DNA from 2 places in the Actinomadura sp. 6N118 genome. Region 2 is predicted to be linked to the other one. Evidence: predicted binding sites of a transcription regulator. Region 2 holds the regulator's gene; the other holds the start of a gene.
The links. The regulator HspR, encoded in region 2, represses chaperone genes until heat shock. The targets are predictions, from matches to a motif close to ANTTGAGTCNNNNNGACTCAANT.
Positions count from the first base shown of each region.

Region 1: lon (endopeptidase La) is a predicted target of HspR. The motif match lies at 6,460-6,482, and genes of this name have one in related genera.

Region 1 covers NZ_JBIRAZ010000001.1:412,706-428,625, reverse strand. Annotated here, with positions in the region: gene ACH34W_RS01925 (nitroreductase family deazaflavin-dependent oxidoreductase) at 1-678, shown strand, start outside; gene ACH34W_RS01920 (AfsR/SARP family transcriptional regulator) at 702-3,575, opposite strand; gene lon (endopeptidase La) at 4,021-6,423, opposite strand; gene ACH34W_RS01910 (YfbM family protein) at 6,751-7,209, shown strand; gene ACH34W_RS01905 (hypothetical protein) at 7,345-7,902, opposite strand; gene ACH34W_RS01900 (VOC family protein) at 8,051-8,341, shown strand; gene ACH34W_RS01895 (HIT family protein) at 8,373-8,882, shown strand; gene ACH34W_RS01890 (GntR family transcriptional regulator) at 9,032-9,424, shown strand; gene ACH34W_RS01885 (ABC transporter ATP-binding protein) at 9,421-10,299, shown strand; gene ACH34W_RS01880 (ABC transporter permease) at 10,296-11,363, shown strand; gene ACH34W_RS01875 (hypothetical protein) at 11,408-11,725, shown strand; gene ACH34W_RS01870 (hypothetical protein) at 11,833-12,597, shown strand; gene ACH34W_RS01865 (hypothetical protein) at 12,836-13,327, shown strand; gene ACH34W_RS01860 (GNAT family N-acetyltransferase) at 13,456-14,391, opposite strand; gene ACH34W_RS01855 (DUF3817 domain-containing protein) at 14,492-14,803, opposite strand; gene ACH34W_RS01850 (hypothetical protein) at 14,842-15,204, opposite strand; gene ACH34W_RS01845 (citrate synthase) at 15,265-15,920, opposite strand, start outside.
Region 2 covers NZ_JBIRAZ010000008.1:88,787-104,706, reverse strand. Annotated here, with positions in the region: gene ACH34W_RS21930 (SDR family NAD(P)-dependent oxidoreductase) at 1-129, opposite strand, end outside; gene ACH34W_RS21925 (DUF397 domain-containing protein) at 235-435, opposite strand; gene ACH34W_RS21920 (hypothetical protein) at 564-731, opposite strand; gene ACH34W_RS21915 (right-handed parallel beta-helix repeat-containing protein) at 910-1,938, shown strand; gene ACH34W_RS21910 (hypothetical protein) at 2,110-2,292, shown strand; gene ACH34W_RS21905 (hypothetical protein) at 2,413-2,607, opposite strand; gene clpB (ATP-dependent chaperone ClpB) at 3,041-5,644, opposite strand; gene ACH34W_RS21895 (heat shock protein transcriptional repressor HspR) at 5,694-6,140, opposite strand; gene dnaJ (molecular chaperone DnaJ) at 6,143-7,315, opposite strand; gene grpE (nucleotide exchange factor GrpE) at 7,422-8,063, opposite strand; gene dnaK (molecular chaperone DnaK) at 8,060-9,925, opposite strand; gene ACH34W_RS21875 (S8 family peptidase) at 10,420-13,785, shown strand; gene ACH34W_RS21870 (RNA polymerase sigma factor) at 13,957-14,565, shown strand; gene ACH34W_RS21865 (CU044_5270 family protein) at 14,562-15,545, shown strand; gene ACH34W_RS21860 (RNA polymerase sigma factor) at 15,629-15,920, shown strand, end outside.

The DNA of each region.
Region 1 (15,920 bases), on a different contig from region 2:
GCCGAGTTCATGGTCAAGCTCGTGCCGACCGACGACCGGCCCGCCCTCGACGCCCTGGACCTGGACCTGCGGCCGGTCCGCGACACCGTCGAGGACGGGCTCCGCTGGCTGGCCGCGGCCGGCCACCTCGATCCGCGCAAGGCCGGACGCCTCGCCCCGGCCCCGAACATCGCCAGCAAGGAGCAGCAGATGCCCACCCTCATCCAGCGCACGATGGGCCCCATCATGCAGCGCGTCTCCGGCTCCCCCGTGTTCGCCAAGATCGCCCCGAAGATCGTGCCACCGCTGGACCGCGCCCTGCACAAGGCCAGCGGGGGCCGTTTCCTGCTCGGCCAGGCGCTCGTGCCCAGCCTCGTCCTCACCACCACGGGCGCGGTCAGCGGCAAGCCTCGGCAGGCGCCGCTCGCCTGCATGCCGGAGCCGGACGGCACCTGGGTCATCGTCGGGTCCAACTTCGGCCGCGAGAAGCACCCGGCCTGGACCGGCAACCTCCTCAAGAACCCCGACGCCGAGGTGAGCTTCCGCGGCCGGACGGTCGCGGTCACCGCGCACCTGCTCGACGACGACGAGCGCACCGAAGTGTGGCCGAAGCTCATGAAGGTCTGGCCGGTGTACGACCGCTACGTCGAACGCGTGGAACGCCAGCTGCGCATCTTCCGCCTGACGCCGAAGGACTAGCCCGGCGGGAGGCTGCCGAAGGACTAGCCCTGCAGGAGGCTGCTGACGCTGAGGTCACCTGCGAGCCTGGCCATGGTGTCGGAGATGCGGGCCTCGGCGTTCAGCCGCCGCCACAACGCGAGGGCCTGCAGCCGGGCGTCGACGGCGGCGTGCCGGTCACCGGAGGCTTCGGCGAGGGTCGCCAGGATGTCGAGCGCGGCGGCCTCATCCCATCGGTGGCCGTGCGCACGGGCACGACGCAGGGTCTCGCGGGCCAGCTCGCCGGCTTCGCCGAGCCGGCCTGCCGTGACCAGCAGCGTGCCGATCTCGCCGACGACCGACGTGCTCTCGAAGTCGTCCCCCAGCCGCATGATGATCGCTATTCCCCGCTCCAGGGAGGCGAGCGCGTCGTCGATCCGGCCGAGCTTGAGGTGCGCCAGCCACGCGGTCTTGAGCGTCCACAGCTCGGCCACGGGAGCGCCGCAGGCCTCGAACGCCGCCGTGGCCTCCTCCAGGAGTGACAGGTAGTCGCCGCGTTCCCCCGTTTCGCGGCTGCGCAGGCAGAGCGTGAAGGCGAAGCGGCCGACGCCGAGGGCGTCCCCGGCTCGCCGGGCCTCCTCCAGCGGCGGGCAATGCTCGTCCAAGGGCGCCGTCGGCAGCGGCTCATGCTCGTACGGCGGAAGCGACCGGTATGCGGCCAGCGCGCGTTCGGCGTACTGGAGGCCTGCGCCGAGCTCGAACCGGCTCGACTCGCAGTCCACGAGGAGGCCGAGCATGCAGGCCTCCCCGAGGCGATCCCCGGTCCGTTCGGCCACCCGCAGCCCGGCGTGCAGGGCCGCGCTCCACTCGTCGAACCGGCCCCGCAGGTCGAAGTAGGTGGTCGCGCTCTGCGCCAAGGGCCACACCGCGCCGAGGTCCTGCTTCTCCGCCGATCTCAGTTGGCCGGAAAGCTGGACACGTTCCTCGTCGAACCAGCTGAACGGTGCGGCTCGTACGGCCTCGTGCATGTGGGCGGGCGCGCGCCAGAGCGGCGCCGGGGCAGGGTCGAGGCCGTACCAGTGCGGGAGTTCGGCGTCGGCCGTCGCCGCCAGGTCCTGCCAGCCACCCAGCAGGCGGCGGAGCGCGGTGACCCGATCGGCGGGGTCCGCGAGCTCGGCGGCCATGAGGTGGATCAGGTCGTGTACGCGGTACCGCGGCCCGGTCACGCCGCGGCCGGCGGGCTCGACCAGGTGAACGTCCACGAGGTCGTCCAGGAGGCGTTCGGCCTCCGCGGCGTCGCCCGCGAGCAGGGCGGCGGGGACCCATGAGGGGAACTCCGGGGCCTCCAGCGCCCCGAGACACCGGAAGAGGCGCTGCTGATCGGGGTTCAGCGCGGAGTAGGACTCCTGGAAGCTGGCCCGCACGCCGACGTCGCCCTGCTTTAACCAGTCGAGCCGGTCACGCTGGGAGGCCAGGCGCCGTGCCATGTCCTGGACCGTCAGGTCGGGCCGCGTACGAAGGCGCGCGGCGGCGATCCGGACGGCGAGCGGCAGCCCACCGCACAACCGGACGATCTCGGCCGCCGCGTCCGGCTCGGCCGCGGCGCGCTCCGGGCCCGCGATGGCTCCGAACAGGCGCAGGCCCGCGTCGGCGGGCAGCGCGTCGAGCTGGACGGCCCGCAGCGCGCCCTCGCCCGACAACCGCCGGCGGCTGGTGATCAGAACCGCGCAGCGCGGCTCGGCGGGCATCAGCGGACGCAGCTGCTCCTCGTCCGTCACGTCGTCCAGGACGAGGAGCACGCGGCGGGTGGCCAGCAGCTCGCGGAACAGGGAGCCGCGTTCGTCGACCTCCTGCGGCACGCCCGCGGGCGGCACGCCGAGCGCGTGCAGGAAGGTCGCCAGCACATCGGCGGCGTCGGCGGTGCCGAGCCGCGCGTAGAGCTGGCCGTCCGCGTAGACCTCGCGGTTCCGGTGAGCCAGGCGCAGGGCGAGCGCGGTCTTGCCGATGCCGCCGGGCCCGGTGATCGCGATACGCGGCGGAGCCGCCCGGGGCACGCCCGAGGACAGGACGGCGTCCAGCTCCGCCAGCAGCCCTTCCCGGCCCACATGGTCGACGACATCGGCGGGGAGCTGGCGCGGCACGACGTACGGGAGGCCCCGCACGGCGTCGGCGTTCTCCGCACCGTGCACACCCGTGAGGATGGCCCGGTGGAGCTGCTGGAGCCGGGTGGACGGCTCGATCCCCAGCTCGGCCACCATGCGTTCGCGGGCGTCCCGGAACACCGCCAGGGCGTCGGCCGGCCGTCCCGCGCGGGAGAGGACGGTCATGAGCTGGCCGCTGAAGCGCTCCCGGAGCGGATGCTCCCGGACGAGCCCTTGCAGCTCGGCGGCAAGCCCGTCGTGATGGCCCCGGGCCATGTCGGCGTCGATCCGGTCCTCCAGCGCGGCCAGCCGGAGATCCTCCCAGTCCGCTGCGGCCTGCCGAACGTACGGCGAGACCACGTCGGCGCACACCGGGCCGCGCCACCGGGCCATCGCCGCGTGCAAAAGCTCGGCGGCGAGCAGGTGCTCCCCCGCCGCCATGTGCCGCCTGGCCTGGTCGACTTCGCGCCGGAAGACCAGGAGGTCCAGCTGATCGTCTGACAACCGCAGCCGGTATCCGGGCGGGACCGTGTCGATCGGCGCGGACGTGCGTTCGCCGCCCGCGCCCAGGTTGCGGCGCAGCCGGGAGACCATGCCCTGGAGCTGGACCCGCCACGAGTTGGGCGGTTCGTCCTCCCACAGCGCCCTCGCCAGCCGGTCCACCGACACGACCCGGCCGGCCTCCAGGAGAAGCAGGCCGAGCACGGCGCGCGGCTGGGGGCCACCCACGTCCAGCGGCACGCCGTCGCGTTCGGCGACCACGGGGCCGAGGACGCGGAAGTACAGCCCACCGGGCATCGGCGTCTACCTCACGGCATGCGAAAAGAGGGCGGGGAGTCGCCCACTGTAGCCGCTCCGCTCCCGTTATGCCGGATTTCCGCCAACCGCTATGCGCCTGTGGTCATCACCTCTGTGGTCCTGCCGCTTGCCTGCCCGTTTCCTGCCGCTTTCCTGCCCCCGCCTCGGCCGCCGTACGAGGCGGGGGCCGTGGCTACGGCCGACGCTGAAACGTGTCGGTCCCCGCAACGGATTGGGCGTCTCCGCGACTCGGACACGCACCGGATCTTCTCCGATGGCGCACGCCCCGCAACATGGCCCCGCCCTCGCGAAGACGCCCCGTCCTCCCGTGCGCACAGAGCATCTCGCGAGCCGCTAACAATCCGCTAAGCACGACAATCCGCTGAACACGACAGAACGCCTGTGCCAGGCCGCAGGGGCCTGGCACAGGCGTTCCCTTCTGGAATCAGACGGTGACGGGGGTGTCGGTGGTGGCGGGCTCCAGGGCCAGGTCCAGCACCTCACGGACGTCGCTGACGGCGAAGACCGTCATGTTCTCCAGCACCTCCGCGGGCACCTCCTCCAGGTCCGGCTCGTTCCGCTTGGGCACGATCGCGGTCGTGATGCCGAGGCGGCTGGCCGCGAGCAGCTTCTGCTTGAGCCCGCCGATCGGGAGCACCCGCCCGGTCAGGGAGACCTCGCCGGTCATCGCGACGTCCGACCGGACCGGCCGCCCCGACAGGAGCGACGCCAGCGCGGTGGTCATCGTGATGCCCGCGCTCGGCCCGTCCTTCGGGATCGCGCCGGCGGGCACGTGGACGTGCACGCCGCGTTCCTTCAGGTCGCCGACGGGCAGTTCGAGCTCGGCGCCGCGCGAACGCAGGTAGCTGAGCGCGATCCGGGCCGACTCCTTCATGACGTCGCCGAGCTGGCCGGTGAGCGTCACCCCGGTGTCGCCGGTCTCCTTGTCGGCCAGCGACGCCTCGATGTAGAGCACGTCACCGCCCGCACCGGTCACCGCCAGGCCCGTCGCCACACCGGGCACGCTGGTCCGCCGCTCGGACTTGCTGAGCTCGACCTCCGGCGTGAACCTGGGCCGTCCCAGATAGTCCTTCAAGTCCTCGGCGCCGACCGCGATCGGCAGCTCGGCCTTCTCCAGCGCCACGTTCGCGGCGACCTTGCGCAGCACCCGCGCGATCGACCGGTCCAGCGACCGGACGCCCGCCTCCCGGGTGTACTCCCCGGCCAGCAGCCGCAGCGCGCCGTCGTCGAACGCGACCTCGGCGGCCTCCAGACCGGCCTTCTCCAGCTGGCGCGGCAGCAGGTGGTCGCGGGCGATCGTGACCTTCTCGTCCTCGGTGTAGCCGTCCAGTTGGACGAGCTCCATGCGGTCCAGGAGCGGCCCGGGGATCGCCTCGATGACGTTCGCCGTCGCCAGGAAGAGCACGTCGCTCAGGTCGAGCTCGACCTCCAGGTAGTGGTCCCGGAAGGTGTGGTTCTGCTCCGGGTCCAGGACCTCCAGGAGCGCCGCCGTCGGGTCGCCCCGGTAGTCGGCGCCGACCTTGTCGACCTCGTCCAAGAGCACAACAGGATTCATCGAGCCCGCCTCGCGGATGGCCCGCACAATCCGGCCCGGCAGAGCGCCGACATACGTACGCCGGTGCCCGCGGATCTCCGCCTCATCTCTCACGCCGCCCAAGGCGACACGCACGAACTTGCGCCCCATGGCCCGCGCCACAGACTCGCCCAGTGAGGTCTTGCCGACTCCAGGAGGACCGGCCAGAGCCAGCACAGCCCCAGACCTGCGCCCGCCAACGACACCGAGACCCCGATCCGCACGCCGCTTCCTTACGGCGAGGTACTCAATAATGCGCTCCTTGACATCACCAAGCCCCGCGTGGTCGGCGTCCAGGATCTCCCTCGCGCCCGCGATGTCGTACGAGTCCTCGGTCCGCTCGTTCCACGGAATGTCCAGGACCGTGTCGAGCCACGTCCGGATCCAGCCGCCCTCGGGTGACGCATCCGACGAACGTTCGAGCTTGTCGACCTCCTTGAGCGCGGCCTCACGCACCTTCTCGGGAAGGTCGGCGGCCTCGATCCGTGCCCGGTAGTCGTCCTCCTCGTCCGCCGGGTCCCCGTTCAGCTCGGCGAGCTCCTTACGGACGGCCTCCAGCTGCTGCCGCAGCAGGAACTCCCGCTGGGTCTTCTCCATCCCCTCCTGGACGTCCTTGCGGATGGTCTCCGCCACATCCAGCTCGGCAAGATGGTCCCGCGCCCAGCCGATCACCAGATCGAGCCGCTCCACGACATCCGCGGTCTCCAGCACCTCGATCTTCTGCTCGATCGACAGGTAGGGCGCATACCCCGCGTTGTCGGCCAGCGCCGAGGGGTCATCGATCTGCTGGATCACATCGACGACCTGCCAGGCGCCCCGCTTCTGCAGGATCGCGCTCACCAGGCCCTTGTACTCCTTGGCCAGCTCATCCGCGCGCCCACTCGTGGCCGGCACCTCGATCTCGGTGCCCTCAACCCACAGCGCCGCACCCGGCCCCGTGGTCCCGGTGCCGATCTGCACCCGGGAGACACCCCGGACCACAGCCCCAGGCTCTCCCCCGGGCAGCCGCCCCTCCTGCTCGATCACGCCCAGCGTTCCCACCGCGGCGTACTGCCCGTTGAGCCGAGGCACCAGCAGCACCCGCGGCTTGACGGCGGACCGGATGCCCGGCCCCTTCGACTGGGCCACCGCACGTGCCGCCTCGATGGCCGCCCGCACCTCCGAGCTCTCGGAAAGGTCCAGGGGAACGACCATGCCCGGCAGAACGGCCCCGTCGTCCAGGGGCAGCACCGGCAGCGTCAGGGTCTCGCTCATGCTCAGCTCCAAAGTCTCGTAGGAACCCCACCCGAAGGTTGAGTCATACACACTCAAGAAAACGGAGCAGCAATTTGTTTCCTCAGCAACGTTCGCTCTAAGCGATCACCACCCCGATGTCCCGTCCGCGCACCGGCGGCAGGACTTCACCGGCTTGCCTGGGCCTGCCCGGAGATCTGAACGGCATCCGTTGATCACGCTCAGGCCCGCTCAGCGCCTCAGGCCACGGTGAGTTCGAAGTCGACGTGTGTACCAAATGCCTGTGCGACTGGTTTGTCGGTGATGTCGAGTGGGCCCGCTGCTTGGTGACGCGTAGCATCCCTGGACATGCTTGGAGTGCACTTCGCCATCACCGCCGACCATGAGCGACTCCTACTCGCGACGGACGCGGGGATCGGAGAAATCCTCGAAGACATCGAAGAGAGCTGGGACGACGACGTTCTCTCGGTATCCACTGACAAGGCGTGGGACGAGATGCACCGCTGCCTCAGCGACGGAACTCTCGACCCAGATGGCGGCGAGTATCCATTGTCGTACGCCGTCCTCGGCGGCCGGCATCTGCACGAGGAGTACTACGTCGTCTACCTCAACGCAGCCGAGGTTTGCGACGTGGCCGAGGGGCTTAGCCGGGTGGATGAGGCATGGCTGCGCCAGCGGTTCGACGCCATAGAAGATGCCGACCACGGCGGTGACTTCGGGTACGTCTGGGAAAACTTTGTCGACGTGCGGGCGTTCTACGAGCGAGCGGCCAAAGCAGGACGTGCGGTCATCTTCACGGCGACCTGAGACCGGGTCTGATCAGCTCTTCCGCCCGGGAGGTCGCGCTCTCAGCGTGGAGTCGCTGGGGCTCGTGCCAGGTGGGGCAGTACGTGACCATGGACTGCCGAAGCCGCCGAGACCTGACCGTCTCCTGCGGAGGGACTACAGCAGGTGCAAGATGCCCTGCTCGGCAGCGAATTCTTCTGGTGACCGCTGAGGCGGTCTTGCCAGCAGAGCTTCGGCCGCTGCGTTCCGGCGCGCGCTCCCGAGCCCGACGCCGATGCGCTCCAGGCGCGGGTGCTTCGCCAACTGCTCGAATGCCTCGACAGGCAAACGAGACTCGCTAACGAGTACTTCACGAAGCTGCGGGGCACCGGCAAGACCCTGCAGCGCGGTCGCCTCGCGCAGAGCCTTGAGCTCCGTCAACTCAACCCGCCGCAACGCGATACAGCCACGCATCTCGGGCAGTCTGGTCACTTTCCCGAGCGAGTCGAGCCACAGCCACACCAACGATTCAAAACCGGTGAGCACGTTCAGGTCCGCTACTCCCCGCACCCGACGCAACGCCAGATAGCGGACGCCGGAGAGGCGCCCCAGCCAATCCACGTCCGCCAACGAACCCAACGTCAGCGCCACCGAATCCAGCCGAGTCAGGTCGACATCAGCGAGCACCTGATCCACCGGAAGCCGCCACAGGGCAAGCCCTCGAAGATCGGCCACCGCCGTCAGGATCTGCTTTGCGACCCGCTGCTCAGCTCACTGGCGCCTGCAACCTTCTCGTGGAACGGACACGCTCGCCGGCGCTGGGCGGAGCCGGCGACGGACGTGGGAGGTTTGGCTGGACTGACGGGTAATTCGGGAGGGCCCTGTGCGGGTAGCTCTGATCGTGATCTACACGGCGAGGTTGGAAGAGTGCCGGGCCTTCTACACGGACCTCGGCCTGCCACTGGCGCTGGAAAGGCACGGTCAGGGGCCGGAGCATTATGCCGCGGAGCTCGATGACGGCACGGTGGTCGAGCTCTACCCCGCCGGTCCGCGAGGCGAGACCGGTCGTCTACGGCTCGGTTTCACCACTGTCGCTGCTGCAGGGCTGGAACCCGGACGTCACCTTCTAGAAGATCCGGACGGGCGCACGGTCGAGCTGGTCGTCATGGGTTGACCTGCGAGTTCGAGCGGACTGAGGAGCGCGGATGACGGACCGGCAACCCATGGACCATGAGGCTTACCAGGCTCAGGCAAGGAGCGGGCCGTGCTTCGTGTGCTCCTTCCTTTCCGGCCACCCCGACTATGCACACGAGACCATCTACGAGGACGACGACCACGTGGCCTTCCTCGACAGGTGGCCCACCGTGCCCGGCAAGGTCTTGGTCGCTCCCAGGCTGCACATTGAGCACGTTGTCGGCGACCTGGACGAGGCCGCCTACACCCGCCTGATGCTCGTCGTCCGCAGGGTGGCATTGGCCGTCGAAACGGTCTTCCGACCCGAGCGCACCTATCTGCTTTCCCTGGGCAGCCAGCAGGGCAACGCGCACCTGCACTGGCACATCGCGGGGCTCCCCCCAGGCGTCCCGTACCGGCAACAACAATTCCACGCGCTCATGACCGACAGCGGCGTACTCCGCATGGATCAGGCCAGCACCTCCGAAATGGCAGCCCAGCTACGCCAAGCAGTCCACGCGCAAGGCCGGCCGCTCCCGTAACCGATTCCCTGACACTCTCCGCGGGACCATCAGGGGGGTCTGACCTGCTGTCATGGCGCGTCAGGTTGGCGATCACCGGGTAAGCGGGGTTGACAGCCTGTCCTTATAGGGTCTTATTGTACTAGTTAGCTAGATGTTTGGGGTGAAGCATGATCGAGTTCCATCTGGATGAGCGGTCGGGGTTGTCGCCTTATCTGCAGCTGGTGCGGCAGGTCCGGCAGGCATTGCGGCTGGGGTTGCTGCGGGAGGGGGATCAGCTGCCCACGGTCAAGGAGGTCGTGGCGCGGCTGGCGATCAACCCGAACACGGTGCTGAAGGCCTATCGGGAGCTGGAGCACGAGGGGCTGGTGGGGGCGCGGCCGGGGGTCGGCACGTTCGTGACCGCGACGCTGGCCGACGCGTCGCTGGCGGCGCACGGGCCGTTGCGGCAGGACCTGCGGCGGTGGCTGGCCAAGGCGCGGCTGGCCGGGCTGGACGAGGAGAGCATCGAGGCCCTGTTCATGACGACCTTTCGGGCCGCCGCTGAGGAGGACATAGCGTGACTGTCTTGCGAGCCCAGGCGCTGGGCAAGAAGTACGGGAGCCGCTGGGCGCTCAAGGACTGCGACCTGGACATCCCGGCCGGGCACGTGGTGGGGCTGGTCGGTCCCAACGGGGCGGGGAAGACCACGCTGCTCAATCTGGCTGTGGGGCAGTTGCGCCCTACGGCCGGTGACATCACGGTGCTCGGGGACAAGCCTGGGGCCGGGCCCGCGCAGTTGGCCAAGGTCGGGTACGTCGCTCAGGACACTCCGACTTATGCAGGGCTAAGCATCGCCGACCATCTACGGCTGGGCGCACGACTCAATCCCGGCTGGGACGATGGTTTGGCCAGGGAACGTCTTGAGCAGCTCGGCCTGGAGCTCAATCAAAAGGCGGGGAAGTTGTCGGGCGGGCAGCGTGCCCAGCTGGCTTTGACCCTGGGCATCGCCAAGCGGCCAGAGCTGCTGGTTTTGGACGAGCCGGTGGCTGCGTTGGACCCGCTGGCGCGGCGGGAGTTCCTGCAGGGGCTGATGGAGGCCGCGGCTGAGCAGGAGCTCAGTGTGCTGCTTTCCTCGCATCTGGTGTCCGACCTGGAACGGGTCTGCGACTACCTGATCGTGCTCGTCGGTTCCCGGGTGCGGGTGGCGGGCGAGGTCGATGAGCTGCTGGCCACCCACCATCGGCTTACCGGGCCGCGTCGTGACCGGCTGCCTGCTGATCAGCACGTGGTGTCAGCGAGCCATACCGAACGCCAGAGCAACTTCATCGTCCGGACCACGGGGCCGATCCACGACCCGGCCTGGACGGTCACGAAGCTCAGCTTGGAAGACCTTGTGCTGGCCTACATGGACGAGCGCACCCAGACCCACCTGCGCGCTTTGGAGGTCCAGCGATGATCTGGCTGACTTGGCGGCAGTTCCGCGCCGCCGCCGCGATGATGGCCGCCGCCCTCGCCGCGCTCGCCGCCGTGCTAGCCCTGACCGGCCCTGGCATAGCGAACGACTATGCCTCCGGGATCGCCACCTGTACGGGCCAGAACGGCGGCTGCTCGAACTACGTCCAGGCGTTCTTCCACGACCACCAGGCACCCTTCCTCGCCGTCACCGCGATCATGCTGGTCCTGCCGGCTCTCGTCGGGCTGTTCTGGGGAGCGCCGCTGATCACCCGGGAGCTGGAGACCGGAACGCACCGGCTGGTGTGGAACCAGAGCATCACGCGCACCCGCTGGCTGACCGTCAAGCTCGGGCTCGTCGGCCTGGCCTCCATGGGCGCCGCCGGTCTGGGCAGCCTGGCGGTGACCTGGTGGTCCGGCCCCATAGATAAGGCGGCCGCGGGCAACTCCCCCGGCTTCCCGCGGATGGGCCCGCTGTTGTTCGACGCCCGCGGCATCGTCCCCATCGGGTACGCGGCGTTCGCCTTCGCTCTCGGGGTCACCCTCGGGATCCTGGTCCGCCGCACCCTGCCTGCCATGGCCATCACCCTGACCGTGTTCGTCGCCGTCCAGGTCGCCATGCCGCTGCTGGCCAGGCCCCACTTCGTCGCGCCGGTCAAGGCGACCATCGAGCTGCCCCAGGCGGAGATCGACACGCTCGGGATCGAGGGCCGTGGCGGGCCTCTTTACCTGAGCCTGGAATCTCAGGTGGCCACCGATCCGGGCGCCTGGGTCCTGTCGAGCCGACTCATCAACGCCTCAGGGAAGACGGTCGGCGAAACCGTTCCCGTGTCCACGGAGTCAGGCCCCTGCGCACCGAGGCCGCTCGGGGAGCGAGGCGAACGGCCCGAGCGGGCAACGTCGCCGTGCCTCAACGAGCTGAAGCGGCTCGGCTACCGGCAGGAGCTGACCTACCATCCCGCCAGCCGCTTCTGGACCTTCCAGTGGTACGAGACCGCCATCTACACCGTTCTCTCCCTCGGGCTGGCAGGGCTCTGCTTCTGGCTGGTCCGCCGGCGCCTGTCCTAGGGACTACATGCCGCGGGCGGGATAGCGCGGTTAGGGTCGGCGTTATGGATCTTGGACTACTGGCACCGCACACGATCGTCATCGTCGTGGCGGTCGCGCTCTTCGGCGTGGCCGGGCTCATCACAGCGATCAAGCAGGAGCAGGGCCAGCGGCGGGCGCAGCGGCGGGTGGCCGCCGAGGTCGGCCGACTGGAGCTCACCGAGATCCGCGGGCTCCTCCGGCGGGGCCTGGCGACACCCCACCCGCAGTACTGGCAGGTGCTGGAGGAAGGGCTCGTGATGTTCCGGCCGCGCGACCGGCAGGAGGAGCTCCAGCGCCAGCAGCTTCTCCAGGAGGTACGGCTCAGGCTCATGGGCGGCTGACCGATCACGGCCCGGGGGTGTCCGATCACGGCCGGGGCCTGTGCGAATCGCGCTTTATAGGTGATCATGATCCTTCGTACGACGAGGTGCGCGGTACTGGAGGTTTCGTGAAAATTGGCATTCGATTCGCCGCCGTGACCGGTGTGGCGATGGCCGCGGGCCTGGTGTCCGTCCCTGCCGCCCATGCGACGGGCGGCGGCGTGCGGCACGACATCGTGGTGAAGGAGAACAAGAGAGGGTTCAAGGCGCTCGGGCCGGGCTTCGTCCTGAAGCTGAACAAGGACGGCATCGTCACCCGGGTCAACGAGGATAAGTTCGGCGATCCGAGCACCGGCAACCCGATCGTCCGGCAGCTGATCGACTTCGCCGGGCGCACCCTGCGGCCGTTCGTGTGCGAGAACGGGACGTACACGATCAAGGCCGGGACGTTCAAGCGGGCCTGGCGGTTCTCGCTGCTGGAGCGGCGGCCTGCGATCTACCCCGAGCAGTTCCAGACGGCCTTCCCCGGTTTCGTCACCCCGTTCCTCGGCGAGATCGACGCGACCGTGACGGACGCCGCCGGGGAGACGCTGCGGGTCTTCATCTCGGACCTGGGGTACGAGGCGCGGACGAAGAACGGCGGGTTCCGCGGGACGTACCCGATCCACGGCCTGATCGTCGACGGCAAGGGCAAGGTGCGCGACCGCATCTCGCTCATGGGACGCTTCAAGTCGGGGGCGGACGGGGCGAACGCCCGGTACTGGATCGAAGACCGGGGCACCTGCCACCAGACCGCCAACCTCAACTGGGGCCCCAACACCGACCGCGTGGTGGTGACCGGGCCTCTCCTGGTCCTCCCGTTCAACTCCCCCGTGGTGACTCCCAGGCGATGACGTTCTGGCGTTGAGGCTGGTGCCGCCCCGGCGGCACCAGCCTCTTTTGTTGCGCGCACTTCCTCACCCTCCGTCGCCTGCCTTGAACGATCTCGGCCGCCAAATCTTCGTTGACCTGGGTTTACGGCCCCATGACGCTGGGGTACTTACCGCAACGAGATCGTGACGCAGAGTGAAGGCGAACCCCTGGACCGGTAAAGATCCAGCTCCTGAGCTCCGCCGTTCAAGGGAGGGTCACATGCGGTGTTCGACGTCCGGCGCTGCCGTCACCGATCTCGTCGACGGCTTCCTACCTGGCTTGGTCCGGACGGCCGAGGGCGTTCCCGGCATACCGCACACGGCGGCGCTCGGCGACACACCTCGGGTCCTCGGCCGTCCCGGACCGGCCCCCGCGCTTCGCCCGGCACCGCGCGCGGCGTCCGGCGCGAAACCGACCGGCCTGCCGCCACGCGAGCGCGGAGTGGCGGCAGGCCGCCGGTCCACGGACACCACAGGCACCACAGACAGCACGGCCGTCCGACCAGACCATCCCCGGACGCCGGCGCCGTACGCCCCCGCGGCACCGCCGTCCTTCACCGCCGGGCCGGCGGCATCGTCGAGCAATGCCGCCGGCCCGGCCATCCAGCGACCGTGCGCCTCGCCCGCCGCCCTCGCGGGAGACGCGGACGCGCCGCTCATCGGCCGACAGCAGACCGGTCCGCTTCGGGAGGGGGGTGAGAACGCGACCTAACCGGAACGAACGGGCGGACCGGATCCTGTCCCGACCCCGTCCCGGGCCGCCCTGAAGGAAGTTTCGCACCGCTGCGACGCACGGCCCGTGGAGGCACACCGCCGCCACGGGCCGTGACGCACCCGCCCTCAGGACGTCTGGAACTTCTTGCGCCAGTACTGTCCGTGGATGACGTCGCCGAACCGTTCGACCGGCTCCTCCTCCAGTTCGAGCTCGAATCCGGTGGCACGGTAGATCCGGTGCGCGGGCCGCTGGAGCGCGGTCGTCCAGAGCATGATCTCCGCGTAGCCGGCCTTCTCCGCGAAGCTCAGGCATTCGCGGACCAGGGCGGCGCCGATGCCCAGCCCGCGGGCGTGCGGCTCGACATGGAGCAGCCGCAGCTGGGCGACCGTCTCGTCCTGCTTCATACAGAAGACGCTGCCCACCGGTTCACCGTCCACCTCGGCGATCCAGGCGTTCTCGCACGTGGGGTCGTGCCCCTCCCCGTACCCGGCGACGATCTTCGCGACGAGCCCCTCGTACGTGCGGTCCCAGCCGACCTCCTCGGCGTACAGCGCGCCGTTCCGCTGAACGACCCAGCCGAGCTCGCCGGGCCGCAGCGGGCGCAAGATGTACGTCTCGCGGGACCGCGCCTCCTCGTTCAGCACGCTCCGGATGGTCTTCATGGCCGCCACCAGCCGGCGCCGGTCCTCGCCGGGCAGCCGTTCCAGCATCGCCTGGATCTCGCCGACGGAACGGTCGTCCAGCATCGCGAACACCTCCCGGCCGTGCGGCGTGAGCCGGACCACCTGGCGGCGCGCGTCCGCCGCGGACCGCTCCCGGGCGACGATGCCGTCGCTCTCGAACCGGGCCAGCATCCGGCTCAGGTAACCGGGGTCAAGATCGAGGCTGCGACGCAGTTCCAGGACCTCGGTGGCGTCACGCTGCGCCAGCTCGAAGATCACCCTTGCCTCGGTGAGGGAGTACGGCGTCTTCAACAGGCCCTCGCCGAGCACCCCGATCACGCCGGTGTAGAAGCGGTTGAACGACCGGACCGTGGCGATCTCGTCCGCGATGACGTCCACGACTCACCTCCGCGCTTATGTTTGACTCAGTCAAACATAAGCGCGCGAGGCGGCCCCGGTCCAGCGAACCGAGGCGATCAGGCCCAGCGAACCGAGGCGTTCAGGTCTGGACGGCGGCCAGCTCCCGCGCCTCGCGGACGATCTTCCGCTCGATGAAGAAGGCGAGGAAGGGGATCAGGCCCGCGGAGACCATGATGGCCATCTGCTTCAGCGGCCAGCCGGTCTTGCGCCACAGGTCATAGGCGATCGCCAGATAGACGATGTAGAGCGCGCCGTGGATCGGCGAGATGATCGCCGACGGGGTCCCGTTGCCACCGATGTAGCGGATGGGCATTCCCACGAAGACCACGAGGAGCAGCATCACGCCGACGACGATGGCCAGGAGGCGGTACCGGGTGATGGCCGCTTCCACAGATCACACCTTTCTCAGGGGAGGTGACGCGAGGACGGTCAGTCGCGCCGGTGACTCTCGGAGTTGAGGCGCGCCAGGTAGCGGTTGTAGGCCGCCAGGGCGGGGTCCTCATCCTCCTGCTGCCGGATGATCTCGCGCTTGACCGCGGCCTCCGCGGGCTCCTCGATCACCTTGGGCGCCGAGCGGCTCTCGTCGCCGCTCAGCTCGTCGCGGATCATCTTGATCCACATCGCGATCACGAAGATGGCGAAGATCGGCCACTCGAAGGTGTAGGCCCAGCTGCGGTCGTTGCCCGCCTGGGCGCGGTCGTACTGCCACCATCCGAAACCGAGGAACGAGGCGCACAGCACGATCGCCAGCGCATGCAGTCCGAGCCAGCCGGGGGTGAGGAACCTTCGCACGTCATCGAGACTACCGCCGGTCTCCGCCAGCCCACACACAACCCCGTATAACCGCGTCTGTCATGACCGCGTCCGCCGCTTCGCGGCCGGTGGCAACGGCGGACCGACGTAGATGGCCCGTGGGCGGAGCGGGCTGGTGCGTTCGTACTCCTCAAGGGCGTGCGCGATCCAGCCCGCGGTGCGCGCGACAGCGAAGATCGCCTCACCCGAGCCCGGGGGCATCGCTGCGACCGAGGTGAGGGTGGCGAGGGCGAGATCGACATTCGGCTCGGGCAGCCGCCGCCGCGCCGCCTCGGTCAGCACGGTGTCCGCAACGGCCAGCCACGGGTGATCCGGCGCCACTTCCCTGATCAGGTCGAACAAGACGGAGGCGCGCCGGTCACCGGACTTGTAGATCGAATGGCCGAAGCCGGGGATGCGCTGACCGGCGCGCAGCCGCTCGCCGATCACGCGGCCCGACCGGCCGGGCTCGCCGATCTCGGCGAACATGCGTTCCGCGCCGAACGAGGCGCCGCCGTGCAGCGGGCCGCCGACCGTGCCGAGCCCGACGGCGACCACGGCGTACGGGTCGGCCCGGACGGACGCGGCGACGCGGGCGGCCAGCGTCGAGGCGGCCAGCTCATGATCGGCCAGCAGCACCATCGCCGCCCCGGCCACCCGCAGCAGCCCCGGCTCCGGCGGGCGCGCGCTCAGCCGGCCCCACAGCCGTCCGGCGA
Region 2 (15,920 bases):
GGGGCTGCTCTTGCGGGAGGCGGCGACGACGCGGGCGCCTTCCTCCAGCAGGGTGCGGGTGATAGCCAGACCCATCCCCTTGGACGCACCGGTGACGATTGCTATACGGCCGGAAAGCTGCAGGTCCATATTCCCACCTTGAGAGGTACGGTCCCGTCCTGGTGGACGGAGAGAGCTCTTAATGAGCTTTCAATTAGCCGAACCCCACCGGACCCGTGGTGGTTGCAGTTTCAATCAGAAAGTTTTCCGGGAGCGGTGAATGGCCCGCAGCAGTGTGCGCCACTCTTCGTCGGCGAGGGTGAGAACCGGCCCGCCGGGGCCGTTCTTCGAATCCCGGAACATCACCCGACCGTGGAGCCGGGCGACTTCCACACAGTTACCGCCGTTCGGGCCGCTGTAGCTGCTCTTACGCCAGACTGCGCCGGTCAGGTCCATTAATTCCTCACCGTTTGTCACTCGCGCCATGAACAAATGTACGACGTACGTTACATGCCCTCTGGGCGAGAGACATGCCGGGGACCGGGCGATCGGACCGGAGTTTTTCCGGGCGCGGCGGGCCCCGGCTACAAGCGGCTTCGGTGGCGGAGCATCACCAGGCCCGCGATGGCGGCGAGCACGAGCACGCCCGTCGTGACGTTCACCGCGATCTTGAGTGCGCCGTCCTCGATGAGGCTGAAGACGACGTTGGCGGCGAGGCCGGCGACGAGCACGATCCAGAGCAGGGCTTTCACGGGATTCCTCCGCGGGTCGGGAAGCTGTCGGGAACGTGATCCACTCTGCTGGACGGGGATCGCCGGAACGAGCGAGCAGGCTCCCGAAACCGGGGTGTAGCCAGATACACCCTCGCGATCCGGTCGGTGGTGAACAATGTGCACCGCCCGGATGATCACTCTCCTCCAGAGGAGCACGATGCGCACACTCGTCACCACCTCACTTGCCTGTGCGACCGCCATCGGCACCGTCCTCGGCGTGCCTCCCGCCGCCGCGGCGGCGCCGACGGAGATCACGGTGTACGTGAACCCGTCCGGCACCGCGACGGCCTCGGCCGAGGCCGACACCGCGACGGCCTCGGCCGCGGGCGCCGGTCTCGCCGCGGACCGCGCCGTCCGGACGCTCTCCGACGCGGTGCGGGTGGTGAAGGCGAGAGGCGCGGGGGTGTCCAAGGCGACGATGGTGCTCGCCCCGGGCGTCTACTCCGGCTCGATCGACCCGGGCGCGGACCTGCCCGCCACCAGCCTCGCGGTGAAGTGCAGGAACGCGACCCTGGACGGCAAGGGTGCCGCGGGCTACGCGATCACCCTGCGGACCTCCAGGTCCAGCGTCGAGGGCTGCAGGATCAAGAACTACACGGTGGGTGGCGTGCTCGCCAGCGGCAGCGGGGCGCTCAGCGGCATCGTGGTCAGGAAGACCACGTTCAGCGACCTCGGCACCAAGCGGAAGAAGAACCGCGGCAAGAACGGTTTCGGCGCGGTCCATCTCAAGAACGTCCGGTCGGCGAAGATCACCGGCAACACGTTCCTGCGGCTGGAGAACTCGCAGCGCTACAAGAAGCGGGTGAACGGCAAGCTGGAGGTCATCGACAAGTACGGCAACATGCACGGGGTCTACTTCGCCGTTCGCAGCTCCGGCAGCAAGAGGGCGTACAACGTCGTCAAGGGCAACACGTTCGACACGATCTCGGGCGACCCGATCCGCATGAGCGACGGCAGCAGCTACGTCTACGCCTCGGCCAACAAGTTCCGGAACGCGGGCTCCAACGGGATGGTCACGTACTGGTGGTTCTCCCGTGACCGCCGATGCGCCAAGCACAACTACGCCTACAAGAACAGCGGCCGTTCGGGCTACAAGCGCCCTGGGGGCTCATCCAAGACGATCCCGCACGTCAAGTCGGCTTCGGGCTGCAGCGGTTCGGTGAAGGACGGCGCTGCCCCTCGCTGAGATCTGAGCCGTCGCTGCCTGAGACGTCGCCATCTGAGACGTCGCTGCCTGAGTACGCATGCCTAGGTCATGGGGGAGATAGCCCTACCTCGAGTTGGGGAGCTGAACGGATAGTGACGGCTGTGCCCGTTCCGTAGTTTCGATGCAGGACGATCTTCGGAGGAACGGGCGATGAACCGACACGATGTGCAAGCCGTCAGGACCGCGGCGGGCGGCCAGGGCAGGCTGCGCCGGCGCCTGACCGTGGCCGCGCTCCTGATCGGGCTCGGCGCGGCGTCGTCGGTCGTACCGCACCCGGCGAACACGTTCGAGAAGTTCACCGGCTCCGGCAGCGGACAGCACATGACGCCGTAGAAGGACAGCACATGACGCGGTAGAAGGACGGCACATGACGCCCTAGAAGAACGCGCCGGGGGAAGGTGCACGGGGGGCGAGCGGGCCCTGGTTCATGGGAACCAGGGCCCGCTCGTCGTCTCAGCGGCCCCGGTTGAGCTGCCGGGTGGGCAGCTGCCGGGCGTTCCGGCGCCCCGCTCCGCCGCGCGCGAAGGCCGCGGCGGACTTGGGGTCGACGTTGCGCTGCTGGTGCTTCTTCTTGTTTTTCTTCTTGCCGTTGTCGCTCAGGTTCTTGGCGGCGAGGATATTGGCGAGGTCCTGGTTTTGGGCACGCATAAGATAAACCTCCGAGCACGCTTGTGAACGGTCGCCGAATAGCGGTCATGGCGGACCGGTAAATGGACGAGGAGCGCTCGCCGGAGCGTTCAGGACAAGGTCACGTCCGGTGCGGACGCGGGAACGCGTCTGCTGCGGACGAAGAGAACCAGGGCTGACATGCCGGGAGCGATGCGATGGGAGCGGGCCGCGCGAAGCGGCGACTGTGCTCAACCGTGAGGATCAGGACTCCATGCGGGAGACTTTATATACGAGTCCCCCGCCCGTCAACCCCTTTCTCCGGAGAATTCGTGTGCATGCGAAAGGCCGCCGCCTTGTGCATGCGAAAGGCCGCCGCCCACAGCACTGGGCGGCGGCCTCTGCCGGCCGATGACTCGGCGTATACATACACGGCCGACCACTCGGTGTATACACGGTCGGCCACTCGGCGTATTCACTTGGCCAGGGACAGGCCCTTCGCCGGGCTGACAGTGAGGGTGTCGGCGGCCTCGTCGAGATCCACGACCACCCGGTCACCATCGCGGACCTCGCCCGCCAGCAGCTCCCGGGCGAGCTCGTCGCCGATCGCGGTCTGCACGAGCCGGCGCAGCGGGCGCGCCCCGTACAGCGGGTCGAAGCCGGTCAGCGCCAGCCACTCGCGGGCCGCGTCGGTGACCTCCAGTTCGAGCTGCCGGTCGGCCAGGCGCGCGGCCAGGCGATCGACCTGCAGGTCCACGATCCGGGTCAGCTCGTCGGTCGTCAGCGCGTCGAAGAGGATCACGTCGTCGAGCCGGTTGAGGAACTCCGGCTTGAACGAGCTGCGCACCGCGTTCATGACCGCGTCGCGCTTGGCCCCGTTCTCCAGCGTCGGGTCCACGAGGAACTGGGAGCCGATGTTGGACGTCAGGATCAGGATCGTGTTGCGGAAGTCGACCGTGCGGCCCTGCCCGTCGGTGAGCCGGCCGTCGTCCAGCACCTGGAGCAGGATGTCGAAGACCTCGGGATGCGCCTTCTCCACCTCGTCCAGCAGCACGGCCGAGTAGGGCCGGCGCCGGACGGCCTCGGTGAGCTGGCCGCCCTCCTCGTAGCCGACATAGCCGGGAGGGGCACCGACGAGGCGGGCCACCGAGTGCTTCTCGGAGTACTCGCTCATGTCGATGCGTGTGATGGCCCGTTCGTCGTCGAAGAGGAACTCCGCCAGGGCCTTGGCCAGCTCGGTCTTGCCGACGCCGGTCGGGCCGAGGAAGAGGAACGAGCCGGTGGGGCGGTCCGGGTCGGAGATGCCCGCACGGGCACGGCGCACCGAGTCCGAGACCGTCTTCACAGCGGCGCGCTGCCCGATGAGGCGCTTGCCGAGCTCGTCCTCCATGCGGAGCAGCTTGGCGGTCTCGCCCTCCAGCAGGCGGCCCGCCGGGATGCCGGTCCAAGAGGCGACCACGTCGGCGATGTCGTCGGGGCCGACCTCCTCCTTGACCATCGCGTCGGCGTTGTCGGTCTCGGCCTGCTCGGATGCCTCGGCCAGCTGCTTCTCCAGCGCCGGGATCTCACCGTACGTCAGGCGCGCGGACGTCTCCAGGTCGCCGTCGCGCTGGGCGCGCTCGGCCTCGCCGCGCAACTGGTCGATGCGCTCCTTGATCTCACCGACCCGGTTGAGCCCGGCCTTCTCGTGCTCCCACCGGGCGTTCAGCGAGTCGAGCTGCTCCTGCCGGTCGGCGAGGTCCTTGCGGAGCCGCTCCAGGCGCTGCTTGGACGCCTCGTCGGTCTCCTTGGCGAGCGTCAGCTCCTCCATCTTGAGCCGGTCGACGGCGCGCTGCAGCTCGTCGATCTCCACCGGCCGCGAGTCGATCTCCATGCGGAGCCGGGACGCCGACTCGTCCACGAGGTCGATCGCCTTGTCCGGCAGGAACCGCGCGGTGATGTAGCGGTCGGAGAGCGTCGCGGCGGCGACGAGCGCGGCGTCGGAGATCACCACCTTGTGGTGCGCCTCGTACCGGCCCTTGAGCCCGCGCAGGATCGCGATCGTGTCCTCGACCGACGGCTCGCCCACGAAGACCTGCTGGAAACGGCGCTCCAGCGCCGGGTCCTTCTCGATCCGCTCGCGGTACTCGTCGAGCGTGGTCGCACCGATCATGCGCAGCTCGCCGCGCGCCAGCATTGGCTTGAGCATGTTGCCCGCGTCCATCGCGCCCTCGGCCGCGCCCGCGCCGACGACCGTGTGGAGCTCGTCGATGAACGTGACGACCTGGCCGTTGCTCTCCTTGATCTCGGTGAGCACCGCCTTGAGGCGTTCCTCGAACTCGCCGCGGTACTTGGCGCCCGCGACCATCGAGCCCAGGTCGAGCGAGATCAGCCGCTTGTTGCGCAGCGACTCGGGCACGTCACCGGCGACGATGCGCTGGGCGAGGCCCTCGACGACGGCGGTCTTGCCGACGCCGGGCTCGCCGATGAGGACCGGGTTGTTCTTCGTGCGGCGGGAGAGCACCTGAACGACACGGCGGATCTCCGTGTCACGGCCGATGACCGGGTCGAGCTTGCCCTCGCGGGCCGCCGAGGTGAGGTCGACGCCGTACTTCTCCAGCGCCTTGTAGGTGTCTTCCGGGCTCTCGCTCGTCACCTTGGCGTTGCCGCGCACGTCCTTGAACGCGTCGAGCAGCGCCTGCGGGGTCGCACCGAACTCCTTGAGGAGCGCGGCCGTCGGGCCCCCGTCGGCGGCCAGGCCCACCAGGAGGTGCTCGGTCGAGACGTACTCGTCCTCAAGCTCCTCGGCTCGGTGCTGCGCGGTGTTGATGACGCGCTGGAGCTGGCCGGAGAGGCGCGGCTCGGGAACGGTGGAACCGGACGCCTTGGGCAGCTGGGCGAGCTGCTCCTCCACCCGGCGGCGCACCGCCTGCGGGTCGGCGCCGACTGTCTTCAGCAGCGGCACGGTGGTGCCCTCCGGGACGGTCAGCAGCGCCGCGAGCAGATGAAGGGGCTCGACCTGTGGGTTGCCCTCGCCCGCGGCCTGGCGAAGCGCCACGGTCAGCGCTTCGCGGCTCTTCAATGTCAGCTTGTTGTCCATGGTTCTTCGTTCGCCCCGTGATCTGTGATGGTCAGTCAGAGTGGCGTCGTCAGTCAGAGTGGCGTTCGTGCCAGATCACGACGCCCGTGTGGCGGATCGGCACGAGGTCGGTGCCCGGTGACTCGGCGACGTCGCCGCGCCTGCGTTGCTGCGCCAGCCGCGCCGCCACGGCGCGGGTCGACTCGAGCTCGTTGGCGAGGTCGTCGATCGCCGCGTGCGCCTTGGCGAGCTCCTCGCGGAGATGGATGTTGTCGCGCTGCAGCTCGAGGATGTGCTTGATGCCGGAGAGGTTGATGCCCTCCTCCTGGGAGAGCCGCTGGATCTCCCGCAACTGCACGATGTCGCGCATCGAGTAGCGGCGGCCGCGGCCCGCGGTGCGGCCGGGAGAGACCAGGCCGAGCCGGTCGTACGTCCGCAGCGTCTGCGGATGGAGACCGGACAGCTGCGCCGCCACCGAGATCACATAGACCGGGGTGTCGTCGCCGAACGGGTCCATGATCACTCCTCTCGGGCCTGCTGGAGCAACTCGCTGCGCAGGTCCTCGCCGTCACCGGCGGCGCGCAGCCGCTCCAGTGCCTCGCGGGTCGTGTCGTCGAGCTTCTGCGGCACCTGCACGTCGAGCGTGACGAGCAGGTCGCCCTTGGTGCCGTCGCGGCGGGGAGCGCCGCGGCCCTTCACGCGGAGCGTGCGGCCGTTGGGTGTGCCCTCCGGCAGGCGCAACGTCACCGGCTGGCCCTGGAACGTGGGCACCTTGATCTCGGCGCCCAGCGCGGCCTCGGGGAACGTCACCGGGACCGTCAGGGTCAGGTTGTCGCCGCTGCGGCCGAACGCCTTGTGCGGCAGGACCTTGATGTTCACGTAGAGGTCGCCGGCCGGGCCGCCGTTCTCGCCGGGTGCGCCCTTGCCCTTCAGCCGGATCTTCTGCCCGTCGGCGACACCCGCCGGGATACGGGCCTGGATCGTCCGGGTGCCGGTCGCGCGGCCGCTGCCGTGGCACGTGGTGCACGGGTCGTCGACGACGAGCCCGCGACCGCGGCATTCCCTGCACGGCTCCTGGAAGCCGAAGTTGCCCAGGTTGCGCGTCTCGTGCCCGGTGCCCTCACAGGAGGGGCAGACCCGTGGCACGGTCCCGGCCTTGGCGCCGGTGCCGCGGCAGGTCGGGCAGGCGGCCTCGCTGGTCAGCTTGATGGGGACGGTCACGCCGTTCATCGAGCGGCCGAACGACAACGTCACGTCGGTCTCGACGTCCGACCCGCGCCGTGCGCGCCGCGTGCCGGCCGTCCGGCTCCCGGCCCCGCCGCCGCGGTTGAACAGGCCGCCGAAGATGTCGCCTATGCGCTCGCCGGCGCCACCCGCGCCACCAGAGGTCCCGGTCTGCCCGAAGAGGTCGCCCAGGTCGAAACCGAAGCCGCCGCCCTGCTGGCCGCGGAAGCCACCGGGCATGGCCCGCATGGAGTCGTACTCCTTGCGGCGCTTCTCGTCGGAGAGGACGTCGTAGGCCTCGGAGACCTCCTTGAACTTCTCCTCGGAGTCGACGTCACCCTTGTTGGCGTCCGGGTGGTACTTGCGCGCCAGCTTGCGGTAGGACTTCTTGATCTCGTCCTGCGAGGCGGACTTCGAGACACCCAGGACCTTGTAGTAGTCCTTCTCCAGGTAGTCCTTGGTGCTCACGGCGCCCCGCTTTCTGCTAGTGCCACTGCGTCTTCGTCATCCGTCTAACTTGACCCCCGGGTGGCCCCGTTCCCCGGAGGAAGGAACGGGACCACCCGGACCCGGGTCACTCGCCTTCGCCGCCGCTCTCGCCGTCGACGGCGTCGGCGTCGGGATCGGGCTCGGCCACCGCGACACGGGCGGGTCGCAGGACCCGCTCGCCGATGCGGTAACCGGGCTGGAGTACGTCCACCACGCTCGTCTCGGTCACGTCGGCCGAGTACGCGTGCATCAGCGCCTCGTGCACCACCGGGTCGAAGGGCTCGCCCTTCTCGCCGAAGCGTTCCAACCCGAGCTTGCCGGTCACCGCCTCCAGCGCCTCGCCCACCGACTTGAAGCCGCCGGTGAGCTCCTCGTGGTCACGGGCCCGGCCGATGTCGTCGAGCACCGGAAGGAGTTCGTTGAGCACGTTGGCGAGGGCCTGCTCGCGAACGGCCACCCGGTCCCGCTCGACTCGCTTGCGGTAGTTGTCGTACTCCGCCTTGAGCCGCTTGAGGTCCAGGGTGCGCTCGTCGAGCTGCGTCTTGAGGGCCTGTGTCTCCTCGCTGGTCATGGTGCCCGCTGAGGCCGCGGCGCTCCCACCCCCCGGGGGGCCGGGGGCCGGCTGCTCCGCCGGCTCCCGGACCTTGCCGGTCTGGGGATCGATGCGCCGCTTGTCGCGGATCACCGGACCCTCGCGCTCCTCGCCCTCGATGGGAGGGTTCGTCACGCGGCACCGTCCTTCGGCTTGTCGTCGTCCACGATCTCGGCGTCGACGACCTCGTCGTCCTGCGCCTGCGCGCCGTCCTGGTCGCCCGCGGTCGGGCCGGCGTCACCGGCGGCCGAGGCGCCCTCGGGGTTCTGCGCGTACATCGCGGCGCCCATCTTCTGGCTCACCTGGGCGAGCTTCTCGGCGCTGGTGCGGATCGCGTCGACGTCGGTGCCCTCGAGGTTCTTCTTGACGTCGGCGACCGCGTCCCCGACCTCCTTCTTGAGCTCCTCGGGGACCTTCTCGTCGTTCTCCCGCAGGAACTTCTCGGTCGAGTAGGCGAGGGTGTCGGCCTGGTTGCGGACCTCGGCCTCCTCCTTGCGCTTGCGGTCCTCCTCGGCGTACTCCTCGGCCTCGCGCATCATCTTCTCGATGTCGTCCTTGGGCAGCGCCGAGCCGCCCGTGATGACCATCGACTGCTCGCGGCCGGTGCCCTGGTCCTTGGCACTGACGTTGACGATGCCGTTGGCGTCGATGTCGAAGGTGACCTCGATCTGCGGGACGCCGCGCGGCGCCGGCGGCAGGCCGGTGAGCTGGAAGGTGCCGAGCTTCTTGTTGTACGCGGCGATCTCGCGCTCGCCCTGGAAGACCTGGATCTCCACGGACGGCTGGTTGTCGTCGGCGGTGGTGAACGTCTCCGACCGCTTGGTCGGGATCGTGGTGTTCCGCTCGATGATCTTGGTGAAGATGCCGCCCTTGGTCTCGATGCCCAGCGACAGCGGGGTCACGTCCAGCAGGAGGACGTCCTTGACCTCGCCCTTGAGCACGCCCGCCTGGAGGCTGGCGCCGATGGCCACGACCTCGTCGGGGTTGACGCCCTTGTTGGGCTCCTTGCCGCCGGTCAGCTCCTTGACGAGCTCGGAGACGGCGGGCATGCGGGTCGAGCCGCCGACCAGGACGACCTGGTGGATGCCGTCGACGGAGATGCCCGCGTCCTTGAGCACGTTGTGGAACGGCGCCTTCGTGCGCTCGAGCAGGTCGGTGGTGAGCCGCTGGAACTCGGCGCGGCTGAGCTTCTCGTCCAGGTGCAGCGGCCCCTCGGACGAGGCGGTGATGTAGGGCAGGTTGATCTGGGTCTCGGTCGAGCTGGACAGCTCGATCTTGGCCTTCTCCGCGGCCTCACGCAGGCGCTGGAGGGCCATCTTGTCCTTGGAGAGGTCGACGCCGTTGGCGTTCTTGAACTTCCCGACCAGCCAGTCGACGACCTTCTGGTCCCAGTCGTCGCCGCCGAGGTGGTTGTCACCGCTGGTGGCCTTGACCTCCACCACGCCGTCGCCCACTTCGAGCAGGGAGACGTCGAAGGTGCCGCCACCGAGGTCGAAGACGAGGATCGTGGCCTCGTTCTCCTTCTCCAGGTGGTAGGCCAGCGCCGCGGACGTCGGCTCGTTGATGATCCGCAGGACGTTGAGCCCCGCGATCTGGCCGGCCTCCTTGGTGGCCTGGCGCTGGTGGTCCGAGAAGTACGCCGGGACGGTGATGACCGCGTCGGTGACGGTCTCACCGAGGTAGGACTCGGCGTCCCTCTTCAGCTTCTGCAGCACGAACGCGCTGATCTGCTGCGGGGTGAAGTCCTTGCCGTCGATGGTCTCCTTCCAGTCCGTGCCCATCTCACGCTTGACCGACCGGATGGTGCGATCAACGTTGGTCACGGCCTGGCGCTTGGCCACCTCGCCTACCAGGACCTCGCCGTTCTTGGCGAAGGCGACGACGGACGGCGTGGTCCGCGACCCCTCCGCGTTGGCGATGACGGTGGGCTCGCCACCCTCAAGGATCGCGACGACCGAGTTGGTCGTCCCGAGGTCGATGCCGACCGCACGTGCCATGTCTCTCGTCCTCCGTCGTGATGCTGCTTCGTCGAGTGTGGTGCGTTGTGTGTGGTGCGTTGTGTGTTGCGTCGGAAGGAGACCCGGCCGCCGTCGCCCCCGGAGGGCGGCCGGCTGAGTCTCCAGTCCGCAAGATTGCCTGGTACGGATCCACTTGTCAAATGACTTGAGTCGACCCGACTCAACTTTACTGCTGTTCTCTCTAACAGGACGAGTGAGCGGGGCATTCCCGTTCCCGTCCACAGCCTCCTCAGGGCCGTTTTCCTCACCCCGGAGGAGCTCCGGCCCCGGCGCCTCGCCCTCAGGAAGGAGACCGGGTGTCCGTAAGGGTCCAGCGCCCGGGAGGACGCGGCGCCCGGGAGGACGCGGCGCCCGGAAGAACGCGGCGCCTGTAAGAACCGGCCGTCCGAAGGGACCTCTTTGTGATCAAAGTCCGGGAAAGGTGATCGGCACTTCGGGTGATCATCTCTGGACGATCATCACGAGGAGGTCTGGTGGGACGAAGAACTGCGGGGCGGGTGGCGCTCTGCGTGGTGCTGGCAGGCGGCGGCCTGGCGGTCCTGCCCATGGCGACCGCGCAGGCGGGCGGGACCGCGCCGAAGGGGTCGGGCGTGCTCCCCGCCGGCAAATCCTGGACGGTCACCCTGGTGACGGGTGACGTGGTGAAGGTCAGCACCGTCAAGGGACGCCTGCCCATGGTGTCGGTGAAGCCGGGCAAGGGGAGGGCCAACAAGCTGTTCCACACCTCGTTCCGTCCGAACGGGCACGTGGTCGTGACGCCGGTGGACGTCGCGTCGCAGGTGGGCCGGGTCCTCGACCCCCGCCTGTTCGACGTGACCACGTTGATCCGGCAGGGGTACGACGACGCGCGGAGCAAGGAGCTGCCGCTGATCGTGGCGGGGAACGCGGGCGTGCGGACGCTCGGGGCCCGCCAGGAGCGCGAGCTGTCCAGCATCGGGGCGGTCGCCGTGCGCCAGCCGAAGGGACAGGGAGTGCGGCTGGGCCCGGCCCTCACAAGCCGGTCGAGCGGCATCCGGCACATCTGGCTGGATCAGAAGGTCAAGACCTCGTCCTCGCCGACCGTGTCCTCGCCGACGGTGTCCTCGTCGGCCATCCTTGCGCCCAAGCAGGACCGGAATCTCACGCAGGTCGGGGTGCCGGTCGCCTGGAAGGCGGGATTCACCGGGCGCGGGATCAACGTCGCCGTGCTCGACACCGGAGTCGACGCCACGCACCCGGACCTGGCCGGGCGCATCACCGAGACCAAGAACTTCAGCACGTCCCCGGACGTCGTGGACCGCGCCGGGCACGGCACCCATGTCGCGGCCACGGTCGCGGGCACCGGCAAGGCGGCGGGCGGCGAGCGCACGGGCGTCGCGCCGGACGCGTCCCTGCTGATCGGCAAGGTCCTGAACGACGAGGGCGAGGGCGAGCTCTCCGACGTCATCGCCGGGGCCGAGTGGGCCGCCCCGCGCGCCAAGATCGTGAACATGAGCCTGGGCGCCTCCGATCCCTCCGACGGCACCGACCCGGTGTCGCAGGCAGTGGACAAGCTGACCGCCGAGCATGGCTCGTTGTTCGTGGTGGCCGCCGGCAACAGCGGCGGCCTGGCCGATATCTCGACTCCTGCCGCCGCCGACTCGGCGCTGACCGTGGGCGCCGTCGACGGCAAGGACACCCTCGCGGAGTTCTCCTCGCGGGGACCGCGCCCCGGCCGGTACGCGGCCAAGCCGGAGATCGTCGCGCCGGGCGTGGACATCGTCGCCGCGCGCGCTGCGGGCACCACGATGGGCGAGCCGGTGGACGAGCGCTACACTGCCGCCTCCGGTACCTCCATGGCGACGCCGCACGTCGCGGGTGCCGCGGCCCTCGTCGCCCAGCGGCATCCGGACTGGAAGGCGGCGCAGCTCAAGTCGGCGCTGACCGGTGCGGCCGACTCGGCGAAGGGCGGCGACGCGTTCGAACGCGGCACCGGCCGCCTGAACGCCGGGACCGCCGTCACCGCACCCGCGGTGTCGTCGACGGGCGTGGCCCACCTGGGCACTGCCGCCTACCCGCAGACCGGGACGTTGACCACCAAGGTGAGCTGGACCGGGCGCAAGGCCGTGAGCCTGCCGCTCTCCGTGCGGCTCCTCCGCCGTAACGGCGGCGGTGTGGTCGACGGCGCGGCGACGCTGTCGGAGACCAAGGTCGACGTCCCCGCCAACGGCACCGCCACGGCGACACTGCAGATCGACGTCGCCAAGCTCAAGGCCAAGCCGGGCCTGTACGCGGCGGAGGTCGACGCCAAGGGCGGGCCTCGCACGCTCGTCACGTTCTACGTCGAGCCGCCCAGCCACACCCTGACGGTCAAGGCGACCGCGCTGCCGGACACCCCGGAGGGCGCCTTCTCCGCCTACACCGGCGTCCTCAACCTGGATGACGCGGCCCAGTACGTCAGCACCACCGAGACCGACCCGAGCGGCACGGCGAAGCTCCGGGTTCCGAGCGGTCGTTACAGCGTCATGGGCGCGGTGACCGACAGCACCGACGGCAAGCAGCGGGCCGCGCTCGTCGGCGACCCCGAGGTCTTGGTGGACCGCGACGTCACCGTCACCCTCGACGGCGCCGGGTCCAAGGAGGTCAAGGCCACGGTCCCCGGCAAGGAGACCGAGACGACCATGGCCGCCGTGCATTACGTTCGCGGCAATGGGCAGGCCCTGTGGGGCGATTCCGTCTACGCGCTCAGCTCCGCGGAGAAGGTGTACGCACAGCCGACCGAGGCGGTCACGGCAGGCACCTTCAAGGCGTACAGCGCCTTCCGGCTCAAGGCGCCGGGCACCGTGTGGGACCTCCTGGAGCCGATGGGCGACCGGGTCCCCGCCGACCCGACGTTCGTCGTCACTCCTGCCGTCCAGGCACGGCTCGCCCGTATCGACCAGCGCTTCGCCGCCCTCGACGGAGACACGACCAAGCAGGACGGGCAGAAGCGCTATGGCATGACACCCGAGGGCGTCCTGCTCCAGGAGGGCGACGGCAACGTTCCCACGGGCACCACTCGCACCGACTACGTGTCCGCCGGACGTGGGCTCCTGTGGAACGACGAGGCGTTCCCCGGGGCCATGGACGGCTGGGTGGACCAGGAGCCGTTCTCTCCGCTCAAGCCCGGCAGCCGGGTCACCAAGACCTGGGGCCGTTTGCCGATGCGGCCGGGCCCCAACTCCGCGACCACCGTGATGGTGAGTGGCTGCGAGCCGCCCGCGTCTGTCCGGTCGCGCGGCGTCATGACCGTCGTCCTGGTCGACCTGCAGACCCGGCCCGACGGATTCGACTGCGACCTCCCGCAGCAGCCTGACCCCACCAAGCGGACGATGACCCTCTACGCCGGAGACGACAAGATCCGGGAGGTGGCCGCGCGGGGTGCCCGCTTCACGGTCCCGACGTCGGCTGCGACCTACCGGCTCCACTACGAGAACGACACCTCGGCCGTGCTGCCCGTTTCCACCCGGACCTCGACCGACTGGACGTTCCGGTCGAAGGCGCCGGCCGGGACCGGCACCGAACGGCTGCCGCTGCTGACCGTGGACTACGACCTCGGACTCGACCTGCGCAACCAGCCGGTGGGCAAGCCCGCCGTCTTCACGGTCGCACGCGTCAAGGGCAGCGGCACCGCCAAGGTCACCGGCCTGAAGTTCTGGACGTCGATCGACGACGGCAAGACCTGGACGCCCGTCACGGTCAAGGCGCTCGGCGGCGGCCGTTTCTCGGCACCGCTCCCGGCCCCGGTCAAGGGCCAGTCGGTCTCGCTCCGTGTCGCCGCCGGTGACGCGGGCGGCAGCACCATCGACCAGCAGATCATCAGGACCTACAACGTCCGCTGACCCACCGATAACCCACCACTGACCTACCCGGAAACCTCGGCCGCGGCTCCCTCCCACACCTCCCGGGAGCCGCGGCCGAGTGCTGTCCGGGTGTAGGAAGAGATCCCGTGTGAAGGGCGGTCGGGGTTCCGGATGAGAACAGGGTGACCGGCCCCCCACAGAAGGACCCACATGAACGAGAGCCACGCTTCGCATGCCGCCAGAGCCCCGGACGGCGACGCGGCCGTGATCGAGAAGTCGTGGCATGAGCCCGAGGTGTTCGCCGAGATCTTCCACCGGTACTTCGACGAGATCCATCGTTATGTCGCTCGGCGGCTCGGCACCGACGCCGCCGACGACATCGCCGCCGAGACGTTCCTCGCGGCGTTCCGCAGGCGCGACCGCTTCGATCCCGCCAAGGGAGCCGTCCGGCCCTGGCTCTACGGGATCGCCACCAACCTGGTGTCCGTGCACCGGCGTTCGGAGCGGCGCTTCTTCCGGGCGCTCGCCAGGACACCCGCCGAGCACGTCGCCCCCGGTCACGAGGAACGTGTCGCCGCCCAGGTGAGCGCCGGCGAGGTCGGCAAGGAGCTCGCCGGGGCGCTGGCGCGGCTGCCCGCAGGCGACCGGGACGTGCTGCTGCTGGTGGCGCTCGCCGACCTGAGCTACGACGAGGTCGCGCAGGCGCTGGATCTCAAGAACGGAACGGTGGCCTCACGGCTGAACCGGGCTCGGAGAAAACTTCGTGAGGCGCTGGGCGGGGTCAACCCCACGCTCACCACTGAGGAGTCGCCCGCATGAACGAGATGAAACTGGTCCGCGACCTGCTCCAGGAACCGCCCCCGCCGACCCCCCAGGTCTCCGCCCACGCCCTCGCCCGTCTGGACGACGAGATCTCCGGCCGCCCGCACTCCCGTCGCCGCACCCGCCGTCGCCGGCGAGTGCCCTGGACCATTCCGCTCGGCCTTGCGGCCCTGGCCACGGCGGCGGCCGTAGCGGCGGCCGCCGTGACCGTGACGGGCGGCGAAACTCCCGAGCCCGGCCCCACGCGCTCGGCCTCGACTCCGCGTGCGCTCGCGCTGGACACGATGTCGACGCAGCAGGTCCTGCTGGCGGCCGCGGACACGGCGGAGCGAAAGTCGTTGACCGACGGTGCGTACTGGCGTGTGACCAGCATCCGGGAGAGCTGGACGAGGGGCACCGCGACGTACAGGCAGTTGGATGTCTACTGGTTCGGCAAGGACGGCCGGTACCAAGGCGGCAGCCGTCACCTGGAGGGCCCGTACAAGGGCAATGCGGGTTTGGGGAAGCCTTCACGCCCGTCGTCACGTCCCTTCTCGATCGTGGATCAATCCTTCTCTCTTCAGGAGATCCGTGGGATCCCCGCTGATCCCAGAGGTGTCGTCGCCTGGGCACGAGGGGCTGCCAAGAAGCACTTCCCACGGGCCAGTGAGAGCTACCGTGAGTCATTCGTGGACCGCTTCCTCGTGGGGTTGCTCGCCCAGACGCCCGCGCTGCCCAAGACCCGCGCCGCCGCGTTCCGTGCCCTGGCGGCGCGACCGGGTATCAAGAGCGGCGGCAACGTCCGGGACAGCGAGGGACGGGTGGGGCGGGAGCTGCGATTCGACCCCAAGGGCGTCCAACGGGTCCTGGTGGACCCCAACACGGGGATGCTCCTTGCCGAGTACGCCGTCCTCTCGAAAATGCGCAGGCTCCATAGAGTGATCTTCCTGGAGGCCGTCTGGACGGACGAGCGGCCCAGCATCCCTAAAGCCCCCTGATGGAAGTGCGGAGCGGCCTTCGGATGAGAAGGGGTAAATCTGTCCACGCCGATGGATGAGGCCTCATCTTGAAGGAGCCACGCATGACCGCTCCCCCCGAGGTCGCCACCCCCTCACCTGAGGGGGTGGACGACGCGTCGGTCATCGAACGGTCCTGGCATGAGCCCGAACGGTTCGGCGCGATCTTCGACGCCTACTTCGCGGAGATCCACCGGTACGTGGCGCGCCGCCTCGACGTGCATGTCGCCGACGACATCGCCGCCGAGACGTTCCACGCCGCGTTCCGCAAACGCCGGACCTACGACCTGACCCGCGGCGACGCCCGGCCCTGGCTGTACGGCATCGCCACCAATCTCATCGGCCGGCACCGGCGCG